One region of the Halobacillus sp. BAB-2008 genome, then DNA from elsewhere that is predicted to be linked to it. Evidence: predicted binding sites of a transcription regulator. Region 1 holds the regulator's gene; each other region holds the start of a gene.
The links. Region 1 encodes Rex, which represses fermentation and respiration genes when NADH is low (regulators of the CRP and FNR family bind a similar motif). Its sites were predicted from a motif close to TTGTGAAATATTTCACAA; they were not measured.

Region 2: the regulator Rex is predicted to act here: its motif matches at 1,949-1,966, upstream of qoxA (cytochrome aa3 quinol oxidase subunit II).
Region 3: the regulator Rex is predicted to act here: its motif matches at 6,643-6,660, upstream of cydD (thiol reductant ABC exporter subunit CydD).

What each region holds. Positions count from the first base shown of each region.
Region 1 is NZ_ANPF01000057.1:433-8,413, reverse strand. Features, by position in the region: gene tsaD (tRNA (adenosine(37)-N6)-threonylcarbamoyltransferase complex transferase subunit TsaD) at 1-337, shown strand, start outside; gene abc-f (ribosomal protection-like ABC-F family protein) at 608-2,545, opposite strand; gene moaC (cyclic pyranopterin monophosphate synthase MoaC) at 2,713-3,198, shown strand; gene D479_RS13005 (redox-sensing transcriptional repressor Rex) at 3,217-3,867, shown strand; gene D479_RS13000 (SDR family oxidoreductase) at 3,906-4,727, opposite strand; gene D479_RS12995 (MDR family MFS transporter) at 4,912-6,315, shown strand; gene D479_RS12990 (YdiK family protein) at 6,561-6,767, opposite strand; gene D479_RS12985 (type II CAAX endopeptidase family protein) at 6,770-7,480, opposite strand; gene groES (co-chaperone GroES) at 7,766-7,981, shown strand, end outside.
Region 2 is NZ_ANPF01000051.1:34,922-42,902, reverse strand. Features, by position in the region: gene qoxB (cytochrome aa3 quinol oxidase subunit I) at 1-865, opposite strand, end outside; gene qoxA (cytochrome aa3 quinol oxidase subunit II) at 884-1,828, opposite strand; gene D479_RS12035 (YgjP-like metallopeptidase domain-containing protein) at 2,129-2,728, shown strand; gene zupT (zinc transporter ZupT) at 2,782-3,579, opposite strand; gene D479_RS12025 (SIMPL domain-containing protein) at 3,814-4,449, opposite strand; gene D479_RS12020 (flavin monoamine oxidase family protein) at 4,572-6,041, shown strand; gene D479_RS12010 (trypsin-like peptidase domain-containing protein) at 6,478-7,674, opposite strand; gene D479_RS12005 (FxLYD domain-containing protein) at 7,686-7,981, opposite strand, start outside.
Region 3 is NZ_ANPF01000030.1:10,604-18,584, forward strand. Features, by position in the region: gene D479_RS08530 (FtsW/RodA/SpoVE family cell cycle protein) at 1-121, opposite strand, end outside; gene D479_RS08535 (hypothetical protein) at 310-600, opposite strand; partial or broken gene trxB (thioredoxin-disulfide reductase) at 787-1,768, shown strand; gene D479_RS19885 (AraC family transcriptional regulator) at 1,816-2,616, shown strand; gene D479_RS08550 (MFS transporter) at 2,554-3,789, opposite strand; partial or broken gene D479_RS08555 (sodium:solute symporter family protein) at 3,914-5,460, opposite strand; gene D479_RS08560 (transcriptional regulator) at 5,656-6,210, opposite strand; gene cydD (thiol reductant ABC exporter subunit CydD) at 6,690-7,981, shown strand, end outside.

The DNA.
Region 1 (7,981 bases):
AGTACTGAAGGATGCCGATGTAGCGGCAAGCTTTCAGGCGAGCGTCGTCGATGTCTTATCGACGAAGGCGGCCCGCGCGGCTGAGGAATACGGCGTCAAGCAAATGATCGTCGCCGGAGGCGTGGCTGCAAACAGAGGGCTGCGTCAGGCGCTTCAGGAGAAGTTTGTGGATATCGATACAGAACTGCTCATTCCTCCACTGTCGCTGTGTACAGATAATGCAGCAATGATTGCAGCAGCAGGGGCAGTTGCCTTTAACCAAGGACATCGGTCCGAGTGGGATCTCAATGCGAACCCCGGGCTCGATTTAGAACAGTTCGGCGCAAGGAAAAAGTAAGAGGTGACAAAAGCTCTCCTTCACGGAGGGTTTTTGTTTTCTTATCCACATGTGTATAAGTATGCGTTTGGTTTCCAGGTTGTGGATATGTGTGATCTTAAAAGAAAGCGATACCATTTCTGTGGATAACGTCGGGTTTTATTGTGGATAATGTGCATAACCCTGTTGAAAACCGATAAATCAAATACACAGCTGTTAGTAACTTTGTTGATAATCTGTAGAGAAATAAGGACGAAAAAAGAGCACCCACCATCTGTGGATGCTCTCTTCTTATTCATCGTGCAGCGTTTCCCATTCTTCCATCAACTGCTCGAGAGCAGATTGCTTTTCGGCATTGTCCTGCGTGAGCTGAAGGGACTTCTCGTGGTCCTGGTAGACTTCCGGATCACAGAGTAAGGCTTCATTCTCTTCCAGCTGCTGCTCGATCTGTTCAATCTCCGCTTCTATTTCAGCGATACGGCGGTTTCTCTTCCGCTCTTCCCGCTTCGCAGCTTTATCTTCCTGGAAGCTGTTCTTGGCCTGTGGCTCGTGCTTGGCGGGCTCTTTCAGGCGCCGCTCTTCGGCTTCCAGCTGCTCGAGTTCATATTCTTCCTGTTTCTTCTCCACATAGTAGTCGTAATCTCCGAGGAACAGTCTCGTTTCCTCCGGATTCATCTCGACGACCTGTGTCGCGATTTTGTTAATGAAGTATCTGTCGTGGGAGACGAACAGTAACGTTCCTGGATAGTCGACGAGTGCGGCTTCCAGCACCTCTTTACTGTCGAGGTCCAAGTGGTTGGTCGGCTCATCCAGAATCAAGAAGTTCGCTTCCTGCATCATCAGCTTGGCGAGGGAGAGACGTGCCTTCTCTCCACCGCTCAAGGCAGAGACCGGCTTCAGGACATCTTCGCCTGAGAAAAGGAAGTTTCCGAGAATGGTCCGGATATCCCTCTCATTTTTCATCGGGTAATCGTCCCATAGCTCATTCAGAACGGTCTTCGTGGAATTCAACTTATTCTGTTCCTGATCGTAGTAACCGATCTGGACGTTCGTGCCGATCAGCTTGTCTCCTTTGACGGCTTCCAAATCGCCGATGATCGTCTTAAGGAGGGTGGTCTTTCCGACCCCGTTCGGACCGACGAGGGCCACCGAATCGCCTCGGTTCAGATCAAGGGAAACCTTGTCGAACAGGTTCGTATCGCTGTCCGGATAACGGAACGCATAGTCTCTCAGTTTGAGCACATCGTTTCCGCTGCGCTTCGCCACTTGGAAGCTGAACTTCGCGGATTGGTTATCGTCTTTCGGTTTTTCCAGCCGGTCCATTTTCTCCAGCTGTTTGCGCCGGCTCTGGGCGCGCTTCGTCGTCGTCGCACGGACGATGTTCTTCTGGATGAAGTCCTCCATCCGTTTGATCTCTTCCTGCTGCTTCTCGAATCGCTTCATTTCCTGCTCGAAGTCGGCTTCTTTCTGCTTCAGGTAGTTACTGTAATTGCCGTGATACTTCTTAGAGGATTGGAAGGCGATCTCGTAGACCGTGTTGACGATCTTATCGAGGAAGTAGCGGTCGTGGGAAACGATGACGACCGCACCCTGGTAGCCCTGCAGGTACCCTTCGAGCCAGGAGATCGTATCGATGTCCAGGTGGTTGGTCGGTTCATCGAGAATAAGCACGTCCGGCTTCTTCAACAGCAGCTTCCCGAGTGCCAGCCTCGTCTTCTGGCCGCCGCTTAAGGACGTGATCGGTGTATCCCAGTTGAAATGCTGGAAATTCAGCCCGTTCAGTACCGAGCGGATATCCGCTTCGTATTGGTATCCGCCTGCGTTCTTGAAGTATTCCTGCTTGCGGTCATAATCGGTCAATAACTGCTGGTAGCGCTCCTGATCCGAGATCAGGTCAGGGTCTGCCATGTTCGCTTCCATCGCGCGCAGCTCTTTCTCTAAGTCCTTCAGATGGAGGAAGACTTTCTCCATTTCATTCCAGATCGTTTGGTCGGACTGCAGGCCTGTGTTTTGAGCGAGATATCCGAGCGTCGTTTCCTTCGGCATGAAGATGTTTCCTTCATCATAGCTCATCTCGCCGGCCATCATCTTCAGCAGGGTCGACTTTCCTGCACCGTTTCTGCCGACAATGGCGATCCGGTCGTTCTTTTGTACTTCCAGTTTAATATTAGATAAAATCAATTCAGCGCCGAAACGCTTTTCCAATTGATTCAACTGCATGAGAATCATGTCGTTTCACCTCGATAAATCAAGTGTATATCATCGGTGAGCCTGCTAGCAACAGAAGCCCTCGCGAGATTGTGAAAACTTTAACGACTTCCCTGTGATTTTTTGTTAAAATGAAACTAGTGTTGCCGCCTGCGGCATGACCAATCACATAAAAGGGGTAGTTGGAGATGGCGGAATTCAGTCATTTTAATGAGCAGGGCCGGGCACGGATGGTCGATATATCAGAGAAAAACGATACGGTCCGGACGGCTGTTGCGAGAACGAGTGTGGAAGTGAAGGAAGAAATATACGAGAAGATTACCAACCAGACAATGGCCAAAGGGGACGTGCTCGCGGTCGCCCAAGTCGCCGGAATCATGGCAGCGAAGAAAACGTCGGATTGGATTCCGATGTGTCATCCGCTTTCCTTGAAGGGAATCGATGTATCCTTCGATTGGGAAACAGGGGAAACGAAAAAGCTGCTGATCGAGGTTTCCGTGAAGACGAAGGGAAGCACCGGGGTAGAAATGGAAGCGCTAACGGCCGCTTCTGCCACAGCATTGACGGTTTATGATATGTGTAAAGCAGTAGATAAAGGCATGGTCATCGGTCCGACTTACCTTGCAGAGAAAACCGGAGGGAAGAACGGAGATTACCGAAGAAATGACGAGTAAAGGAGCAGAGAGACGACAATGGATATAGAACAAGCGAAAATCCCTCAGGCGACAGCGAAGCGGCTTCCGTTATATTACCGTTTCCTGAACAACCTGCACAGCCAGGGGAAACTGCGGGTGTCATCGAAAGAATTGAGTGAGGCAGTCAAAGTCGATTCCGCAACCATCCGCCGTGATTTCTCCTATTTCGGAGCCCTCGGGAAGAAAGGTTATGGTTACAATGTCGAGTACCTGCTTTCCTTCTTTCGGAAGACGCTGGATCAGGACGAGACGACACGTGTCGCGCTGATTGGTGTCGGGAACCTGGGAACGGCTTTCCTGAATTACAATTTCACGAAGAACAATAATACAAAGATCGAGATTGCCTTCGATGCGAGTGAGAATCGGATCGGGAGTGAAGTCGGCGGGGTGGAGGTCCATCACATCGATGATCTGGAGAAGAAGATCGGCGATTTGAAGGTCGCGATTCTGACGGTTCCTGCCTCAGAGGCGCAGGCGATCACCGACCGTCTCGTCGAGGGCGGAATATCGGGTATCCTGAACTTCACGCCGGCCCGAATCAACGTGCCGTCGGATGTGAGGGTGCATCATATCGATCTTGCGATTGAGCTTCAAGCGCTCGTCTACTTTTTGAAGCATTATCCGTTGGATGGAAAAATAGAGGATTGAAAAAAAGATGCCGGCTCCGGCATCTTTTTTTGTTATTCTTATTCGGTTTCTTCTTTCCATTTCTTATCGATCAGCATTTTACCCGGCCACGTGTAGGCCATGATGCCGCCGTCGACCGTGATGTCCTCTCCGGTTACATAGGAGCTGTCGTCACTGGCGAGGAACAGGGCGACGGATGCGATTTCATCCGGGCTTCCAAGTCGGCCGAGTGGAGTGATCCACTTGTTGGCATCACGGAATTCCTGTCCTTCCTTATCTTCCTTCGAACCGGCAAGGCCGTCTACAAGCGGTGTCTCAATCGTACCGGGAGCGATGGAGTTGACGCGGATGCCGTCCCGGGCGTAGTCGATTGCCATCGCACGGGTGAAGTTCGTGATTCCGCCTTTCGCCGCGTTATAGCCGGAGCGGTCGAGGTCAGCAGCTCTTCCGGACATGGAAGATGTGTTGATGATCGATCCGCCGTTATCCATCATTAATGGAAGCAGGTATTTGCTCGTCAGGAACGTTCCGCGCAGATCGACAGCGATGATCCGGTCGAAGAGATCGACCGGATATTCGTGCACTTTGCCGCCTTCTTCGTCGATCCCTGCGTTGTTGAACAGGACATCGATGTTGCCGTACGTCTTCTTCAGGTAATCAGCAAATGCCGAAACGCTGTCCTCTTTCGATACGTCGAGCGTGTACGTCTCCGCCTCGCCGCCTTCGTTATGAATTTCATCCACCGTCTTCTTCACGGCATCGACATTGATGTCGGCACAGACCACCGTCGCGCCTTCCTTTGCGAATAATTTCACGGTTGCCGCTCCGATTCCTGTCGCAGAACCGGTCACAACAGCTACTTTATTATCTAAACGTCCCATAAATGGTTCGCCTCCTTGTGTGATTCTCCTTTGTTATACCCACCTTGAAAAACGTTATAAACATAGGCGGGAGAGGGGAAGCGATTACAAAGAAAAAAGATTCCTCTCTCGTAAATCGGTCAAGCGGCGATTAGAGTTGCAGGATGGTGGTATAGTAACTAGGTAATTAAGGAGGTAAGGTACGATGAAACGATTACCTAATAAGTGGCTCGTCGTCGTGTCTGTCCTGTTCGGAACCTTCACCGTCATTCTGAACAACAGCATGCTGAATCCGATTCTGCCACGTTTTATAGAAATATTCGATTCCAATGCCGTTTCTGTCGGATGGATTTTGACGATCTTCATGGTCGCGATGGGGATGACGATGCCGTTGACCGGCTACTTCGGCGACCGGTTCGGGAAGAAAAAGGTGTACCTGTCCGGGCTCTGTCTCTTCCTTGTCGGGTCACTGTGCGGCTTCTTCTCCTCGACGCTCTCGATGGTGATCGTCTCCCGGGCCATCCAGGGCATGGCCGGCGGTCTGATGCTGCCGATCGCCATGGCGCTCATCTTCCAGTCCTTCCCCCGGCACGAACGGGGCCTTGCTGTCGGCGTGTACGGCATCGCCGCTATGGTCGCCCCCGCAATCGGACCGACGATCGGCGGGTTTCTCATCCAATACGTCGACTGGCCGTGGCTCTTCGCCTTGAACATTCCGTTCGGCCTGACGGGACTCGTCCTCTCTTCGAAATACCTGGAGCGGACGGAAACCCATCCCGAAAAGAAATTCGACCTTGTCGGATTTCTTATTGTATCGCTCGGCATCGGCGGCCTGCTGTTTGCACTCGGAAGAGGGAGGACGCTGGATCACCTCCTGGACCCGATCAACATCGTCCTTATCGTCGTCGGACTCGCAGCCGTCGTGCTGTTCGTTTTCTACGAGAACCGACAGGACGATCCGCTGTTGAACTTATCGGTGTTCCGGGTCCCGACTTATGCGGCGTCGATTGTCGTTACATCCGCCGCCTCGATCGGACTCTTCTCCGGGATATTCCTGCTGCCGCTGTTGATCCAGAACGTCTACGGCTGGAGTGAAGTGATGACGGGGCTCTTATTCCTGCCGGCAGCGGCTGCGAGCGGTGTATTCATGTCGCTCGGAGGAAGAATCCTTGATAAAAAAGGGCCGCGCTATGTCGTCCCGCCGGGGCTTGCCATCATGGCGGCAGCGACGTTCGCACTCGGGTTCCTTCACCTGTCGACCCCTTACTGGCTGATCCTGCTGTTGAATACAGTCCGCGGCGTCGGGATGGGGATGGGCAATATGCCGGCGACGACGTCCGGCATGAACAGCATCCCGGATCATCTCGTCGCGCAAGGGTCCGCGATGAACAACATCATCCGCCAGATGTCGTCCTCGATAGGCATCGTCTTTTTCTCTGTCTATTATGAAGTGCGGAGGGCGCAGATCCAGGCGGCTTCCGACATCGACCTCCAGGCCGCCACGCTGCAGACGCTGAATGAAGCCTTCCTCGTCTCCGGAGTCGTCCTCGTCCTTGCCATCCCTTTCTCCTTTATACTAAAAGGAGCACAGGACGACTCGAAGGAATAGGTGGTTTTGGAAGGTCTGGGAGGGGCGGGCTCCGATCCTGCATATCTTCCTCTAAGGAAATGAAGATAAAGATAGCGGAGGGCAGGAACTGGTATTGTGGTGCTGTGTTTGACATAAAGGACTCCGATGAGGAGGCTCACCGGCCGCCCCACGGAAAGCCTCTCCTTTCCCGGAGCCCGCTTCTCACGTCTGATTCCCACTATACAAGACATAAAAAAGCAGGAGCTCCGCAGCTCCTGCTTTTGTTATTCTTTCTTATTTTTTGCCTGCTGTATTTTCCTGTGAAGATTAAACAGCCGGATGGCGACGGCGATGTTGACGGTCGCGACCGACGCCAGGATGATGGTCATCGCATTCCACACGGTCTCACCGGCCGACTGGGCCGCAATATACGTGAAGGCGACGCCCATGGAAAGGTAGAGCATGGCCATGAACATTGGTGATGTTCTCATAATTATAAAAAGCCTCCAATAAAGATGGTCTCTAATTGTTCCTGCATCCTTCTGATGTCTTCCTCCGTGAGGAAGTACTGCGTGATGACAACGAACGAGTTCATCGCCATATGTGCCACGATTGGTGTAATAATTCGTTTTGTTTTGACATACAGGAAGGCGAATACGACTCCCATGGAGAAGTAGACTAGCATGTGGGTGAAATCAAAGTGAAAAGCACCGAAGATCAAGGACGATACGAGAACGGCTAAGAAAAAGTTCGTTCGTTTATAGATCGACCCGAAAATGATTTTACGAAAGAGGATTTCCTCCGTAATCGGTGCAAACACGACCGGAAGCAGGATGAACAGCGGTGACTGACGCGCAATCTCCATCAATCCCATCGTATTCTCGGACCCTGCCGGCACATCGAACAGCTGCGATTCGATCGTAGCTGCAATCGCCTGGGCGAACAACGCCAGGAATACACCCGCAATCGACCAAAGCACGACAGACCCGGCCGAGGAACGATCGCTTCTCGTCATTTCTTCCCGAAGATCAGGCTTCAGCAGAATCAAGATGATGATCGTCGCGATTGTGAAGCTGGCGACGGACCAGACGGCGACGGCATCATACCTTCCCATACCGAGAGCCACCAGAAGCGGTGCACCGGCAAGGGCGGATAACTGTGTAATAACATAAGTCAGAATGATATACCAATAACGGTTTGGCATAAATTCACGGCTCCTTTTATATAACAGTAAACGGGTCAAGACAACGTCCGCCCGTGAACCTCAATATCCATACTTTATGTATTTTATCACAGTTTCAAAACCTCACGTAAGAAATAAGGGTTATCGTACGAATATTGTCGAAAAAGAAGCAAAAAAATTGTGTAGTTCCTACTTGAAAAACGAAGGCAGATTTATTATTATAATAACTGTGTTAGCACTCGCCAACATCGAGTGCTAATAAACGACAAAAAATTTGAAACAACCATATCAAGGAGGGTGTCCTAATTGTTAAAGCCACTTGGTGATCGTATTGTTATTGAACTAGTTGAGGAAGAACAAACTACTGCAAGCGGAATCGTACTTCCGGATTCAGCGAAAGAAAAGCCGTTGGAAGGTAAAGTCGTCGCTGTCGGTTCCGGCCGTGTGACAGAAAACGGAGAAAAAGTAGCGCTTGAAGTTGCAGAAGGCGACCGCGTCATCTACTCCAAGTTCGCAGGTACA
Region 2 (7,981 bases), on a different contig from region 1:
ATGCCGGCAGAATAACGATGTAAACCTCAGGGTGTCCCCACATCCAAAATAAGTTCGCCCACATCATCGGCAGTCCTTCTCCGGTCAGTGTGAAGAACTGAGCACCGAAGACACGGTCGATTGTAAGCAGCGCAAGCGCTACTGTAAGGATTGGGAATGCGAACACGATGATGAAACATGTAACCAATGTCGACCATGTGAAGATCGGCATGTGGAACAGTTTCATACCAGGGGCACGCATCTTAAGGATGGTTACCATCAAGTTGATTCCGGTACCCAATGTACCGATACCCGAGAGCTGTAAGCCCATCAAGTAGAAGTTCTGACCCGGTCCTGGACTCATTGCCGCACCTGCAAGCGGTGTGTAACTTGTCCAACCAGCGTCCGGTGATCCCCCGATGACGAAGGAAATGTTAAATAGAATAGCTCCGAATGCAAACGACCAGAAGCTGACAGCGTTCAAATAAGGGAACGCAAAGTCACGTGCTCCGATTTGCAATGGAACGATAATGTTCATCAAACCGATAAGGAACGGCATCGCCATGAAGATGATCATGATCGTACCGTGTGTCGTAAAGATTTCATTATAGTGTTGGGAATCTAGGAATCCAAGCCCTGGAAAAGCAAGCTGGATCCTCATCATTAAGGCGTCGACACCACCACGGAATAACATGAGCAGTGCAGCCAGGATGTACATGATTCCGATTTTCTTATGGTCGACGGTAGTCAACCATTCACGCCAAAGCCAGCCCCATTTCTTGAAATACGTCAATACGAAGACGATTGCGATCGAAACGAGTGCAATCGACACCATAGCGCCGTAAATAAGCGGTTCGCCGGTGACTAATATATCAGTAATGTGCATGTCCTCTCACCTGCTTTCTTAATCGAATGTTTCTTGTGTTTCAACCTCGTCGTTACCTAAGTGCAGCTTCTCTCCATAAAGATCGAAGTATCTGTCAACGACGTAAGACGCTCCTTCATGTGTACCGTGATCAACAAATTCCAAGTGCGTAGAGGAATAAGATGATTTGTCTGTCAGACCAGGTTTGACCAAATCATTGTATTGATCCTGTGTAAGTTCCGGAGACTCGTTCTGGATATCGCTGACCCAGCTGTTAAAGTTCTCTTCGCTTTCCGCATGAACTTTGAACGTCTGTGCTGCGAAACCTTCTCCGTTGAAGTTGGAGTTACGTCCATCGTAGACCCCTTCTTCATCTGCCTGAAGATAAAGCTTCGTCATCATTCCTGCCATGTTGTACTTCTGACCACCGAGTGCCGGGATCCAAAGTGCGGACATGGAGTCTGCGGATGTCAATCGGAATTCGATCGGACGATCCGTCGGAATGTGTAAGTAGTTCACTGTTTCAATGTCCTGTTCCGGATAACTGAAGAACCATTTCCAATCCGCTGCTGTCGCATAAACGACCAGAGGTTCTTTCGCCTCTTCTCCTGCAGCAGGTTCTGGAGGTTTCTCCAGGTCGAACAATGTAGTGACCGTCGGGATCGATAGTAATGTAACGATAATGATCGGAATAACTGTCCAAACAACTTCAATAGCTGTGTTACCGTGAAGGTTCGGAGCATAGTCCTTATCGCCTCGACCAGGACGATCGCGGTACTTGATGACCATATACGCAAATAGTGCAAAAACAACCACGACAATTCCAAGCATGAACCATAAGGAATATACGATTAGATCTTTCTGGCTTTCCGCCACTGGACCTTTCGGGTTAAGCACAGTCATTTGCCCACAGCCGCTCAGGAACAATACCAGGCTTAGTGGAAGTAGTCCTAGCCATCTAGAACGCAGATGTTTAGCTTTCATTTGTTTTAACCCTCCTATCAGACTATTATTTATAAGTACAAGAATGAGACATCTATGACTCTCATCCATACTACTAGGGCTTGAATGATTATATCAGATTTTGTAGAATTTCACCTCCCTTTCACAAATATTTCACATTAACAGGCGCATCTTTGTTAACTTTTTGTTACAATCAAGCGTTTACATGCTATTTACTTCCATTTATTAATAAATTTGTAACACTTTTATCTCAATCTTGGACTTTTGACGGAATCTTCCGTCTCCATTAAACTGGTTAATAGAATAAAGGAGAGAATACTCATGCAGACCATCGTATATGATGACAAGGAAATACACTATGACCTACATAAAAAACCGGATGTCCCGTTTATCAAAATTTATATGGACGATTTGAACGGCGTACAGGTGACGGCTTCTTCTAATAAAGACGAAACACGGATCCGCGCTTTCGTCGAGAAGAAAGCCGGCTGGATCATCGATCGTTGGTGCGGCACCCATGAAGACTTATACATCCTGGATACGATCGATTTTAAGGAAGAGGAACAGCGGATTCCCTACCTTGGCCGCTCCTATAAGCTGAAGATTCATCCGGAAACAGACTCGACCGAGGCTTCCTTCGCCTTCCGTAAAGGAGGGTTCGCCTTCCATTTCCCACAGGAGTGGAACGAAGAGAAGCGTCAGGAAGCGTGGCGGGAGCAGACAAAGGCATGGTTTAAACAAAAGGCTGCCGATAAGCTCGCCTCCCTTGCAGAGGAAACCTCTGTATCCATCGAAGAGGACCACATCCGCTTGGGACGTAAGCATAAGGACGGCATTCAATTGAACTGGCGGCTCGTCCATCGGCCGAAAGAAACGACTGCCCGGACGATCCAGGACCTGATCGAAGAAAAAGCATACTGACATAAAAAACCCTTCCACCTATATAGTGGAAGGGTTTTTTCGATGAGTAAAATTCAGATGAATAGCAATAAGCTGAGCGCCATCACAGCCATACCGGCTACGACACCGTAAATGGATAAGTGTGCTTCCCCGTACCGTCTCGAAGCCGGAAGCAGTTCATCAAGGGAAATGAAGACCATGATTCCGGCAACACCGGCGAACAACACTCCGAACATGACATCATTCAGAAACGGCATGAGAATCAGAAAGGCGAGAATAGCACCAAGCGGCTCAGATAACCCGCTTAAGAAGGAAAGCTTGAACGCCTTCTTCTTATCTCCCGTTGCGAAGTAAATGGGAACGGACACCGCGATTCCCTCCGGGATGTTGTGGATTGCTATGGCTGCGGCAATCGCAATCCCAAGCGTTGGATCATTAAGCGCGGCTGTGAACGTGGCAATCCCTTCCGGAAAGTTGTGAATCGCTATAGCTAGTGCCGTGAAGGTTCCCATCTTCAGAAGAGCCGGATCATGGACAGCGGAAGCACCGCCGCTCTTCATATCTTCGACTTTCTTCACTTCGTGCGGATTTCCGGCTTTCGGAATCAAGCGGTCAATCAGAGCAATGACGAGCATTCCGCCGAAGAAGGCACCGACCGTCGACCACTTCCCAGGGACTTCACCGAGCGCACTCGTCAGCGAATCCTGCGCTTTAAAGAAAATTTCCACCATCGACACATAGATCATCACCCCTGCCGAAAACCCGAGTGCCAGCGATAGGAACCTCGTGTTTGTCGTGGAAGTGAAAAAAGCGAGCACGCTGCCGATCCCGGTCGCCAATCCTGCAAATAATGTGAGCCCGAGGCTAATAATACATTTTCCATACTACCTCTCCTTCTATCTCGTACTATCTAATCGACATTTTACTCGAAGTTTTTCCTTAGTGCAACTTTTTTTGTTTCAGTTATATTTTATGCGCCTATGTAAAAAACGTACCTTTTCCTCGAAAAAATTATCTTGTTTCTTTTGAACCTTTTGCATAGATTGTCCTTTTTCAGAATCTGCTATGTCCGCTGTACGCAAAAAAACCACAGGCACCTGTGGGGATCAAGGCAAATATTGAAACCACACCTCCACGGCTGCGGATGTTTCGATCGTTCCCGGCTGAATCGGTGTGGCGGAACCTTGGAGCATCTGCGTCTTCTGGAACGGCTGCACGGGCTCGGTTCCACTCCTGATTTCCGTCATACGGACCGGTGTCGGGTCAAGCTGCACAGCCATCGCCTCTGCCATTGTCCCGGCATGGGTAACGGCACCGGCCAGGGCTTTAGTCAATGCCTGTTGATAAGCCTGTTCCGGATTCCTGATGGTGAATGTAATGCTGGAAACACGGTTGGCCCCATTGGCGACAGCGGTATCGATTAAATAACCGGTTTGTTCCACCTGGTCGATCGTAATTTGAAGGAGATGGGTCACCTGATACCCCCGAAAGACCTGGCTCCCGTCCACGTAGTCATATTCCGGAAATATCGTATATTGCGATGTTTGGATCGCTTCTTCCGGAACACCCGCCTCCATCAGCTGCCGCTTCACTCTCTCCGTGACAGCGGCATTTTCTTTCTGTGCCTGCTCCAGGCTCTCTTTCTCTGTCACGACACCGACCTCTAATACGGCTCTGTCCGGAATGACGTCGACTGTCCCGCTTCCGGTCACCTTCATGATTCGCCCTTCTCCATGCCTCATGTTCCATTCCTCCCCTTTTTTTCATTCGATGTCGCGGCTTTACGGATTATGCCTGGAAAAGGGAACAAAATCTCATAATGGACGGCATTCAATTGGAATATATAGTAAGAGGGGGTGTTTTCATGCACACGAGGAAACCTGAAGAGCTGTCCTACCCGGAAGATTTCCTGAACATCATCCGGCAGGGACTTCCGTCCGCGGAAAACAAAAAGAAGGTCATCATTATCGGTGGAGGGATGGCCGGGCTCGTAGCTGCGGCGCTGTTGAAGAGCGCCTCCCACGACGTGACGATCCTGGAAGGGAACAATCGGCTGGGAGGACGTGTTCATACTGTCAGGGAGCCGTTTTCACAAGGGAACTACCTCGACGTCGGTGCCATGCGCATCCCTTCCAACCATCTGCTCGTCCAGGAATATATCAAAGGGTTCGGGCTTCCAACCCAGCCGTTCGCCAATACAAGAGACACCGATGTTCTGATGGTGAATGGGAAGAAAGTCTATAAGAGAGCGTATGAAGAAAATCCGGATATCCTCGACTATCCTGTCAATGAAGAGGAAAAAGGAAAAACCGCACAGGAATTGTTTGTGGAAGCTGTCGGGACCTTTTTTTCGATATATGAGAACAGCACGGAGGAAGAACAGGAGAAGCTGCGCAAACAATTCTCCTCCTATTCGATGGGAGAATACCTGCGTGAGAATCCTCTCGGCCCGTCGCTCTCTTCAGACGCCGTCCGCAAAATTAAAGTGCTGCTCGGAATTGAAGGGTTTCCGGAATTTGCGTTTCTCGACATCTTGACCGACATCACCTATCCGATCTTCAACGAAGGGACGACGTTCGTCGAAATTGAAGGCGGCAACGACCGCCTTCCTTATTCCTTCTATCCATACCTCGCATCCGACATTCATTTGAACCAGCGTGTAGAGCGGATTGTCCAGTTCCCGGATAAAGTGAACGTCTATACCGTTGATACACAGACGAACGCCCAAAGGGTTTGGGAGGGAGATTACGTCTTGACGACCATCCCTTTCACCACCTTCCAATTCGTCGATGTGTATCCTCATGACTCGATCTCCTTCAAGAAAAGGGAGGCCATTCAGGAAATCATCAACGTCCCGGCTGTCAAAATCGGAATGGAGTTCAGCCGTCCGTTCTGGGAAGAGTATCTCATCGGCAACGTCACCTCCGACCTGCCCATCCGGTTTATGTATCTACCTAGCCACGGGCAGGGAAAAGATGGGCCTGCCGTCCTTCTGGCTAGTTATTCATGGGGACAGAATGCCATGCTCTGGAACAGTCTGACGAAAGACCAGATTGTCAAAGAGGTGCTGGAGAACCTTTATTTGATCTATGGTCCTGTCGTCTATGAAACCTACATGCAGACCGTCGTTTACAACTGGACCAGGAACCCATTCTCGGCCGGATGTTTCACCTTATTCACCCCCGGACAAAGCCGTGACCTCGGAGACGTGATCACCAAGCCGGAGGGCCGGATCCACTTCGCCGGCGAGCACACCTCCTCCTTCCACGGCTGGATCGAAGGGGCGGTGGAATCAGGCATCCGCGCCGCGAATGAAATTCATCATCGTTCCTGATCCCTGAAAAAGATTGCAGCGTATCAGGGACCTTTCAACGAAGAAAATCCATCCTATGTAGATAAAGCTTTCTCTAACGGGAAGGCTTTTTTCAGGCTATCAAGAAAAGCGCTTGGGACAGTAACTGGAGGTAACACATTTATCTAATGAAACGAGCTAGAAAGAATATCTTACCTCCAGTCCCCGTCCTATTCCCATTAAAGAATTGCCACTTATTGTGGAAGGCTCCGTTTCGATATATTAGGAGTTAGTACCGTTTCAAGATAACTATTCCCGTGCAGGGAAACAAGATTCCATGTAGGTTTCAACACTTGGAAATAATATTCTCTCCGTCATCATATAATTCCAGTCAGGATACAGATAAAGATACTTCGGTGGTGCTCCATTAGAATGCTGTTGCATAATAAAAAACCTCTCCCAAACGGGAGAGGTTTTTTTACGCTGCTTCTTCTTTTTCGCCATCTTTTTTCTCTTTAGAATCTTCTGCTTCTTCGTCTTCCGCCTTCAGCTCCTGCACGCTGCCTTCGCCGATTTTAACAGCGCGATTTTCCGATACGACAGGGTAGACGACTTTATATTTTTTCGTCACCACATCTCCGTCAACTGTCTCCTCGGTTGTCAGGAAGGCTGTCACTTCCACGGAACCCTCTTTCGGATCAGCGACGACGTTGTCCACTTGAACGTTCAGGATGTCATGGTATGTGGAACGAAACTCCTCAAAGGATGCTTTCTCCTGCCAGCTGCTGCTTAACAGAGAAAAAGCGGTTACGAAATCGCCTTGATTGATGCTGTCATAGAAATATTGGACGAGGTAACTCGCCTGTTCCGCATCCGTGCCGGTGACAGGGGAAGGGGTCTGGTCACTGAATTCTGGAAATTCCGGCAGGGACTTCATCGGAGACTCACTCCAGCGCTCGACCATAGGCAGTACGTCCGCAATTGGTATACTGAAGCCGATCGTCTCTTCATCCAGCTTTGCTGAATTGATGCCGATGACGTCACCCGTCGTCCTGTCCAACAGCGGACCACCGCTGTTCCCTCTTTCGATCGGTGCAGAGATCTGATACATGTTCTCATAGCGGAACGGGTCGATGTCGAGGGTGCGATCCAGCCCGCTGATTTCTCCGCGCGTCACGGTATTCTGCAACCCAAGCGGGCTTCCGAGAGCCAGCACCTCATCCAACAGTTTAGCAGAGTCTTCCCTGCGGATCGGAAGCGGCTCTTTCCCTTTCAATCCTGGTACGCGGACGACCGCGATATCCGTATCTCTGCTGATGCCGATCACTTCCCCGGGCATGCTCTTCGAGTCGGCGGTTATGACACTCACATCTTTCGCATTGGCGACGACGTGGGCGTTGGTCAGAATGTCTCCTTTATCGTTGTAAAGGAAACCGGACCCGATCGTCCCGTCCTCCAATTCTACCTGGACGACAAGCTTTTGTGATTCGAATATAATTTGCTGCGTATCTTTCGGTACCTGCGTTTTCTCTGCATCTTCTTCCGGGGGCGCACTAAGCACAGCCTGCACAGTCATTTGTCCAGGCACAGATTTCATGATGTAGAAAACGCCCGCAGCGCCGCCCCCTATCAATATGAGGGAAACAGCGATGCTGATGATCCATGCGCGATTCATCTGCTATCCTCCTATTCTACCATCCATTCCATCTCTGTCATGTTGACAGAGTATTCGCCTTCTTCAAGCTCGTAATATACCTTTTCGAAGCTGCCTTTTGTACCCGGATTTATATACGTCGGATACACTTTCGCAGATTCAGAACGGACGACTTTCCCGTCTTTATCGAGAATGTCATACTTTACCGTAACGGTACTGATGATCTGGGTGGCCACACTCTCCAGCTGGCCTTTCACCTTGTAATCCCCGAACTCATCCTTTGTAATGTCGAAGCTCAACACTTTCAACGCTTCCGTCTGGTTGACGA
Region 3 (7,981 bases), on a different contig from region 1:
GGACAAAGTTTTCATTATATTGTCCACTTTGCTGGGCGCTGTATAAGGCGACGATACTGACAACGACAAAACAACAAGCAATAAAGAAGAGCTGCCAATCAAACCTTTCTTCAAACTTCATATTGAGTTATACATCCTCTCGTGTTGACGAAACCAAATCATTCAAAAATATGCATACTGATTTCTATTATAAGCACTTCTTTCCTTTTTGAAAAGTAGGCTCGTTTCTCCTTCCTCTATTATAATTGATAATTTTGTGAAGAGGAGACGCAATAAAAAAAGACAGGACCACATTTCCGGCTCCTGTCTTTAGAAACAAGTGAATGTCTTCTGAACCTTCATATATTGATACAAGGTATGAGCATGTCTGCCTTCCTGCGTTTCCGGTGTTTGAAGTTTTTTTAGTCGTTTCAGAAATGCACGGTCACAAGCGCAGTAGTCTTTTTTTATCCGGTAGCACTCATCGTGCGCTCTGCAGGCGGCATCGACGGCATTGATGGGCTCTCCCGGTCCGCTGCACCCCGGACCGCAGTACCTGTATCCTGGAAAAACGCAAAACCCCGGCTTTCGAATCCTGCGATCTTTTCTTTTTCTTGGCATACTTTTCTCCTCCAAGTCTCGGGTCTTCCTTCCCAGTATATGAAAATAGAGGCGGGATGCATGGTCATTCGTCATTGGTATAAACGGTTGACGGAGGGGTCTTTTCCTTTTCAGATGCATACATTAATTCTGATGAGGTTCATATTGGAATCGTGGACAAAAAGGAAAAGAAGAGGGGGAGCATTCATGACGTATCAAGCAATAATATTAGGCACAGGACCTGCAGGGTTGACCGCTGCCGTCTATTTGGCGAGAGCGAACATGAAGCCGCTTGTCATAGAAGGTCCGGAGCCGGGGGGACAGCTTACCATGACAACGGAAGTGGAAATTTTCCAGGTTCCCGGATGGAATTATGGGACCTGTTCTCATGGACCATATGAGGAAACAGGCGGAACGGTTCGGCGCAACTTTCCAGCAGGGATGGGTTACAAATGTGGAAGTGGATCAGAAGCCGTTTAAGCTGCAAGTGAGCGGAATAGGAGAATTGGAGACAGAGGTATTGATTGTGTCCACAGGCGCTTCTGCCAAGCTGCTTGGAATTCCTGGAGAGAAAGAGAACATCGGTCGAGGGGTCAGTACGTGTGCCACGTGTGACGGTTTCTTTTTCAGAGGCAAGAAGGTACTCATTATCGGCGGGGGGGATTCCGCCATGGAAGAGGCCGCTTTTCTTACGAAATTTGCGGATCACGTCCAAGTCGTTCACCGGCGGGAAGAACTGCGGGCATCGAAGATTATGCAGACCCGGGCGAAAGAGAATGCAAAAGTAACATGGGCGCTGAATAAGACACCGGTGGAGATGATCTCGGACGGGGCCAAAATTACCGGCATGAAAGTGAAGGATAACGAATCAGGCAAGGAGGAAATGATCGAAGCGGACGGAATATTTGTGGCGATCGGACACCATCCTAACACCGATTTCCTGCATGGAAAATTGGATATGGATGAGAAGGGGTATTTGCTGGTTGAGCCTGGAACGACAAAGACGAATGTTCCGGGAATATTCGCATGCGGTGATGTGCAGGATCAGAAATACCGTCAGGCCATAACGGCGGCAGGAACCGGCTGCATGGCGGCCCTTGATGCCGAACGTTTCCTGGAGGCGGAATTACGAGAAACTTCTTGTAATAGGACGGAGGAACCTTCTCGAACCGGAGACTCTTCCACATAAAGAATGATACAATGATGACAGAATGTGGGAGCGGAGGAGGAGCTGTCATGATTGTAGAGAATGCGCATGGGTTATTTCTTCAAAGGTACGACGGATTGGGAGAAAGAAGTTGGAGGAGAGACGATTGTTATAAGTTTGTCTTCTCTCCATATGGGCAGAGCTGCTACCAGACAGAATCGGGCGACTTGGTCATTGATAAAGAGCAGTTTGTCCTGTTTAATCCAACTATGAAACATAAGCAGTGGAAGGCAGAGGAAGAAAAGTTCCTTGTAGAAATCCGTCCTGAATTTTTGATGGAGACCGCTAGAGAGCTTGGCTACCCATCGGAATCCCCGGAATTCGCCGCTCTTTCTTATCGGCAGGAGCCCGTTCATCAGTGGGTATCATTCGTCCGGTCATTTTTGAAGTCGGAGGGGGGAGATTCCAGCTCCCTGTTTGTGGAAAACAGTATGGTGCAGCTTGCCATCCTCCTGCTTAAGTATGGACTTGGCTCTCACCGACATGACGTAGTTTTAACACAAAGCGTTGATCCGTTAAACCGGGTGATGGATGCACTGAAGGAAGGCTACCGCGAGAACTGGACGCTTGGAGATATAGCGGAAGTCGCTCGTATGGATAAATACCAGCTCTCTCATCTATTTAAGCGGGAGAGCGGGGTCTCTCCTTATTCATGGCTTCAGATGTACCGCTTGTTCAGAAGTCAGCAGGATCTGCTTCATACGAAACGATCCGTCTTAACGATAGCAACGGAACACGGGTTCTCAAGCATTGCGGTTTATAATCAATTATTTAGACGTATTTATCATCAGACGCCGACGCAGTTTCGTAAACGGCACGCCTTTACCTAACCACGAAGCCACACATAAAAAGATGATACAGCAGCCACTTATAATCATAAGTGTCTGAATGGACAGGAAAGTCGAGAGCAGTCCAAAGAAGGCAAGGGAAATGGTATTTGCGGCATACAGTAGAACGGCATTTGTACTGAATGCCCTTCCCATCTTGGACTCCGGCACGTATTTCTGCAGTAAACAGACCCGGGAAAGGCTTGCAACAGGAATACCGATGCCGATGAGGATCGTGCCAATGACAAACTGCTCCGGTTTATAGAAAGCGCCGTAATACAAAATACCGGTTCCCCAAACGGCTGCACCGATTACATAGTGGTGCAGCCCCCATTTCTGAATGAATAGCGGGGCGAGAAGATTGGTTATAATGACGACTGCACCGAATACTCCTTGAATTCCGCTGTACCACAGCTCCCCGTCCGGTCCTGCCTCCATAAGGGCGAGCAGCAACCCCACCTGCCATACCCACGTATTCATAAACACCGTATAAAACGTGAAGAAAAAAAGGCTTCGGATAGTCGGCATTCTTCCCGCCCACTTAAGAAAGGACCCGACAGAAGGCGCGATGGAACGGATCGAGAACTTTGTACTTCGCTTTTCTACCATTATGATCTGCGCAAGGCATAGGACACTCCATACATAGGTCAACGCATCTAAACTGAAGAAGTGGACCACTCCCATGGTTTCAATGATGACGATGGATAGAAGAGGCGTCCCTATTGTAACGCCTCTAGTCATGGTGTCGTAAAGGCTGTTGGCGGCAGAACGTTCTTCCTCCTTTGTAATCATAGGCAGGACAGCACGGTGTGCCGGATTGAAGAAACAGCCGATTGACTGGAGAAGAAAGCTGATGATAAGAAGGACGCCGAAGGACAACGCATCTGCATAATGGAGCAGCAGGATGGACGCGACCAAGGGAATACGGAGGAGATCCAGGATGATCAACAGCTTCTTCTTGGGCAGTGCATCCGCTACTGCTCCGCCGATTAATCCGAAAAGTAAATAGGGAGCGGTTTCTGCTACTGCCATGGCTGTCGTATGGGCCGCGGACCCCGTCAGGTCATGGGCAAGAAACAAAAAGGCCATTGCCGCTAAGCTGTCGCCAAGTCGTGATATGCTTCCGCCTAATAAATAAAAACGCACATTTCTGTTTTTCCATAGTATTCGATACATAACTTCACCTCATCTCCATCATAAGAAAGAGTGGAGTGGGCGTCTGTATGTATATTGGTGGGATATGTTCAATATTTCATCAGGTGATATAAAAAAACACCCGGAAACCCGGGTGCTTCTGTTGTTACGCGTTATTTTCTTGTCGTTTGTGTTCCGGCAGGATGAGTGACCGCGGAGCACATTTCTTCTTCGTCAATTCAGAGACGATGAAGATCATAAGGAAGGCCGCGATACATGCTGTCGTACGGAATGGGAAGAGGACGATGCCGTCTTCGATCATCGGGTACGGTAGGAATGCCGGGAGACCTAGTGCTGGCTCTCCGCCTCCAAGACGAAGGAAGAGGGAAACCGCAAAACCGGCGATCGATCCGTAAAGGTTGGCATTCTTATAAAACAATGCCATTGTCAGTTGAGGGAACAAGATTGTGTAAACAAGGTCGGAGGCCAGATACCAGAGAGTGTAGACACTCTTTACGTTCAAGGCGATAATCATGGATCCGACACCAACGATGATGATGGTACGCTTAATGACTTTCTTCAGTTTGTCTGAGTCTGCATTTGGGTTGATCAATGGACGATACACGTTCCAGGATGCCATAGAAGAGGCAGATAGGATCGAGGAGTCCATGGATGACATAACAGCAGCTGCAAGTGCACCAAGTCCGATGGCTGATACCAGTTCAGGAGTCAGATATCGAAGAACGTGCGGCAAAATGACAGATGCGTTTTCAGGCGTTGGGATACCCATGGATGCCCAGTCGATATTGACTCCAACGACACCGATCAACACAGCTGGAATGGCAGCGATGATACAGATGACACCTGCTGTGATGGAAAGCCACATAGCTGTCTTCTCACTTTTAGCGGAAAGGACACGCTGGAAATATACCTGCCAGGCAATTCCACCGAATATAAGCAGCAATGCGTAGTCGATCCAGTTCCAGAAGTAATTGCCCCATTCAGGGTCCTGCCAGCCGTTCAGCGGAGGGAACAGGTTGGCGTAACTTCCGAACTCTGTTTTGTAACCGCTCCATGCGGCATCAAGTCCACCTACATGTCCTAATGTGAAAGGCACGACCAGGATAAGACCGATAAGCAGAATAGCCATTTGGAACACGTCTGTATAAGCAACGGCCCACATACCTCCGGCTACAGTATAAGCGATAGCGATGATACCGGAAAGAATGATAGAGGTAGTGAAGTCGATATTCAGAATGGTTCCAAACGTTGTACCAAGTGCTGTCAGGATAGCGGCACTCCAGAACATCTCACCAAGGAGCGCAGGTAGGTACAGAACACCTGCCATTTTCTTACCAAAACGTTGTTCAAGTGGATCGAGGATGGTCATGAATTCATAACGGCGCATCTTACGGGCATAGAAGATACCACCAATGATCAAACTTAGTGCATAGCCCCAAGGCGCCTGGCCCATACGATTCCGTCGGCATAAGTGGATTCCGCCGTCCCGTTGATGTAACCACCACCGACCCAGGTAGCGGCCATTGTAAACATGGCGACGCCGAGCGGCATGCTGCGGTCAGCGACCATCATGTCTTCGAGAGATCCGGATTTTTTAGTAGCGAAGATAGCACCGATGTAGTAAACGAGGGCATAAAAGGCAATCATGGCGATGAATCCGCCCCATTGGATGTTTTCATTTGTGAAGGCGATGTAGAGGACAAATATACCTAACAGTGTTGCAAGCAAAATAGCCGGTCCGTTCTTAGCCAAGAAGGACTTCGATTGATTTGACGGTTGCAATGATATCACTCCTTGTAGTTTTTTGAATTTTCTGCAAATCACAGCGCGCATACGTCTCCCCTGAAATAACATGTTCTGTTATTTTTGAGAGGCGCATAGAAACAATTATTCTTCAGAATCAATAGGGATGTACTCGAAAATCTCTCCACTTTCTATGGAATCGACTAACTTCAACAGCCATTTATAATAAGGCTTGGATCCTTCCAACTGACGGTGGATCCGCTCTGCTTCAAATCTGGTGTCCTCATCAATATCCGTAGAATTCATGATCATTTCCAGTTCAGCTTGTGCCTTTTTTACGGCATCCATATTGATCTTCGCTTCTCTGATCCATTTTCTTGAGAAGAAATTGGAGAAGAAGTTGAAGAAATCTTTTTCTGCGACAAATGTCTGACGGCGTGTTCCTTTTCGGAATGTCTGCTTGACGATGCTGTAGCTTTGGAGCTTCTTCACTCCTGTGCTCATGCTCGGCTTACTCATTCCGAGTTTCTCACGCATTTCATCGAGGGTCATGTCCTTTTCGAAGTACATCGTTCCATAAAGGGTTCCGGCACTCCGCGTCACGCCATACAAATCCATCGTTTCTGCTATGGAGTCGATGACTAAGGCTTTGGCATTCTCGATGACGTCTCTGGAGTCATCTTCATGATTCTTGGTCATTAAAAACCTCCTCGCCACGCATGCAGTAAAGTTCATTAAATTTTTTCTTTACAAACTTATCTTAACGAATATAATCTGCTTGTCAAAATTTAATCTTTTTTGAATATGTACTGAGCCTTGCTATCCCATAGGTTATACAAGATTCATTTTTATTTTTCCTTTGACAGCAAATTATAAACATGTTAATGTTGAAAATTTGCAAAAAAATAGCTGATAATGTCGAAAAGAATAGGGAATAGTCGAAAAAAGCATGAAAAATCATAAAAAAAGATAAATACTTCCTGTAGAATGACCTCCCATTCCCCCTTTTATTCGTAAAGGGAAAAGAAAGGTATGACAGTGTTTGGAAAAGGGGACGATGATACAGAATTGTCACAAAATCCGGCGCCTTTTCTTTAGAAACCGTCAAAGATATGAATTATAATGTAGATAATGTGAAGTTTTTCACAAAAATGCATATAAGGAGCTAATGAACAGCTATGAAGCAACTAAGCCGTGTAGCTTTTCGTAATAAAGGTGTGCTATGGGCATTGATTGTAACCTCCTTCCTGATCGGGGCAACCATTATTGGTCAATCCTATTTCTTCGTAGCGATTGTCGACCGGATCTTTCTCGGTAACGAAAGCTTCGGGGAGATTGTGCCGCTTCTTGCGGGCTTATTACTGGTGTTGGCAGGACGCACATTCTTCACATGGTGGAACGGAAGAATTGGAGTGAAAATGGCAGCAGATTCGAAACGATATTTTCGCAGGCAGGTGCTGTCTAAGTTCACCAGGAATCCGCTGCAGTCCGCAATGGAAGGTCAATCCGGGCGTAAAGTAAGTGTCCTTTTGGATTCCGTAGATGAAATCGACGGTTATTATAGTAGTTATCTGCCACAAATGATTCAGACGATGATCATTCCTTTTATGATCTTGATTGTTGTATTTGCGGAACATTTATATTCTGGATTGATCATGATCATTACCGCACCGTTTATTCCATTATTTATGGCGATTATCGGCGTGATGACGAAGAAGAAATCGGAAGAACAAATGGAGAAGCTGTCTGCCTTCTCCGGGAAATTCCTCGATACACTGCAGGGTCTTACAACGCTTAAATTGTTTGGACGTTCCAAACAGCAGGTGAAGGAAATTGAAACAAGCAGTCACGGTTTTCGGGATGCCACGATGGAAGTATTGAAGGTGGCGTTTGTATCCTCTTTGATGCTCGAATTTATTTCTATGTTAAGCATTGGACTGATTGCATTGGAAATTGCAATTCGATTGGTCGTTTATGAACAAATATCCTTCTTCTCCAGTTTCTTCATTCTTATACTTGCTCCGGAGTTTTACTTAACATTAAAAGATTTCGGCAGCGCGTTCCATACAGGGAGAGGGAGTGCCGGTGCCGCCAATCAACTGGCTGCGGAACTGGAGAAAGAGGAAGAGGACTTGAACTGGGGAGAAGAAAGGCTGGTCACTGATGCTCCTCCGCCTATAGAGTTCAAAGAGGTCTCTTTTCAATACGGGGAAGGGTTCTCTCTCCAGGACCTTAACTTAAAATTACCGTCAGGAACGCAATTGGCGATCGTGGGAAAGAGTGGCGCAGGAAAGACGACCGCTCTCCATATGTTTGCGGGTCTCGTAAAACCTCAGAAGGGCGAAATTATTGTAAATGGAAAATCATTATTTTCTTATCATGAGGAAGATTGGTTCAGACGTGTCAGTTACATTTCCCAGAATCCGTATCTATTCTCCGGGACAATGGCAGAGAATATCGCAATCGGTGA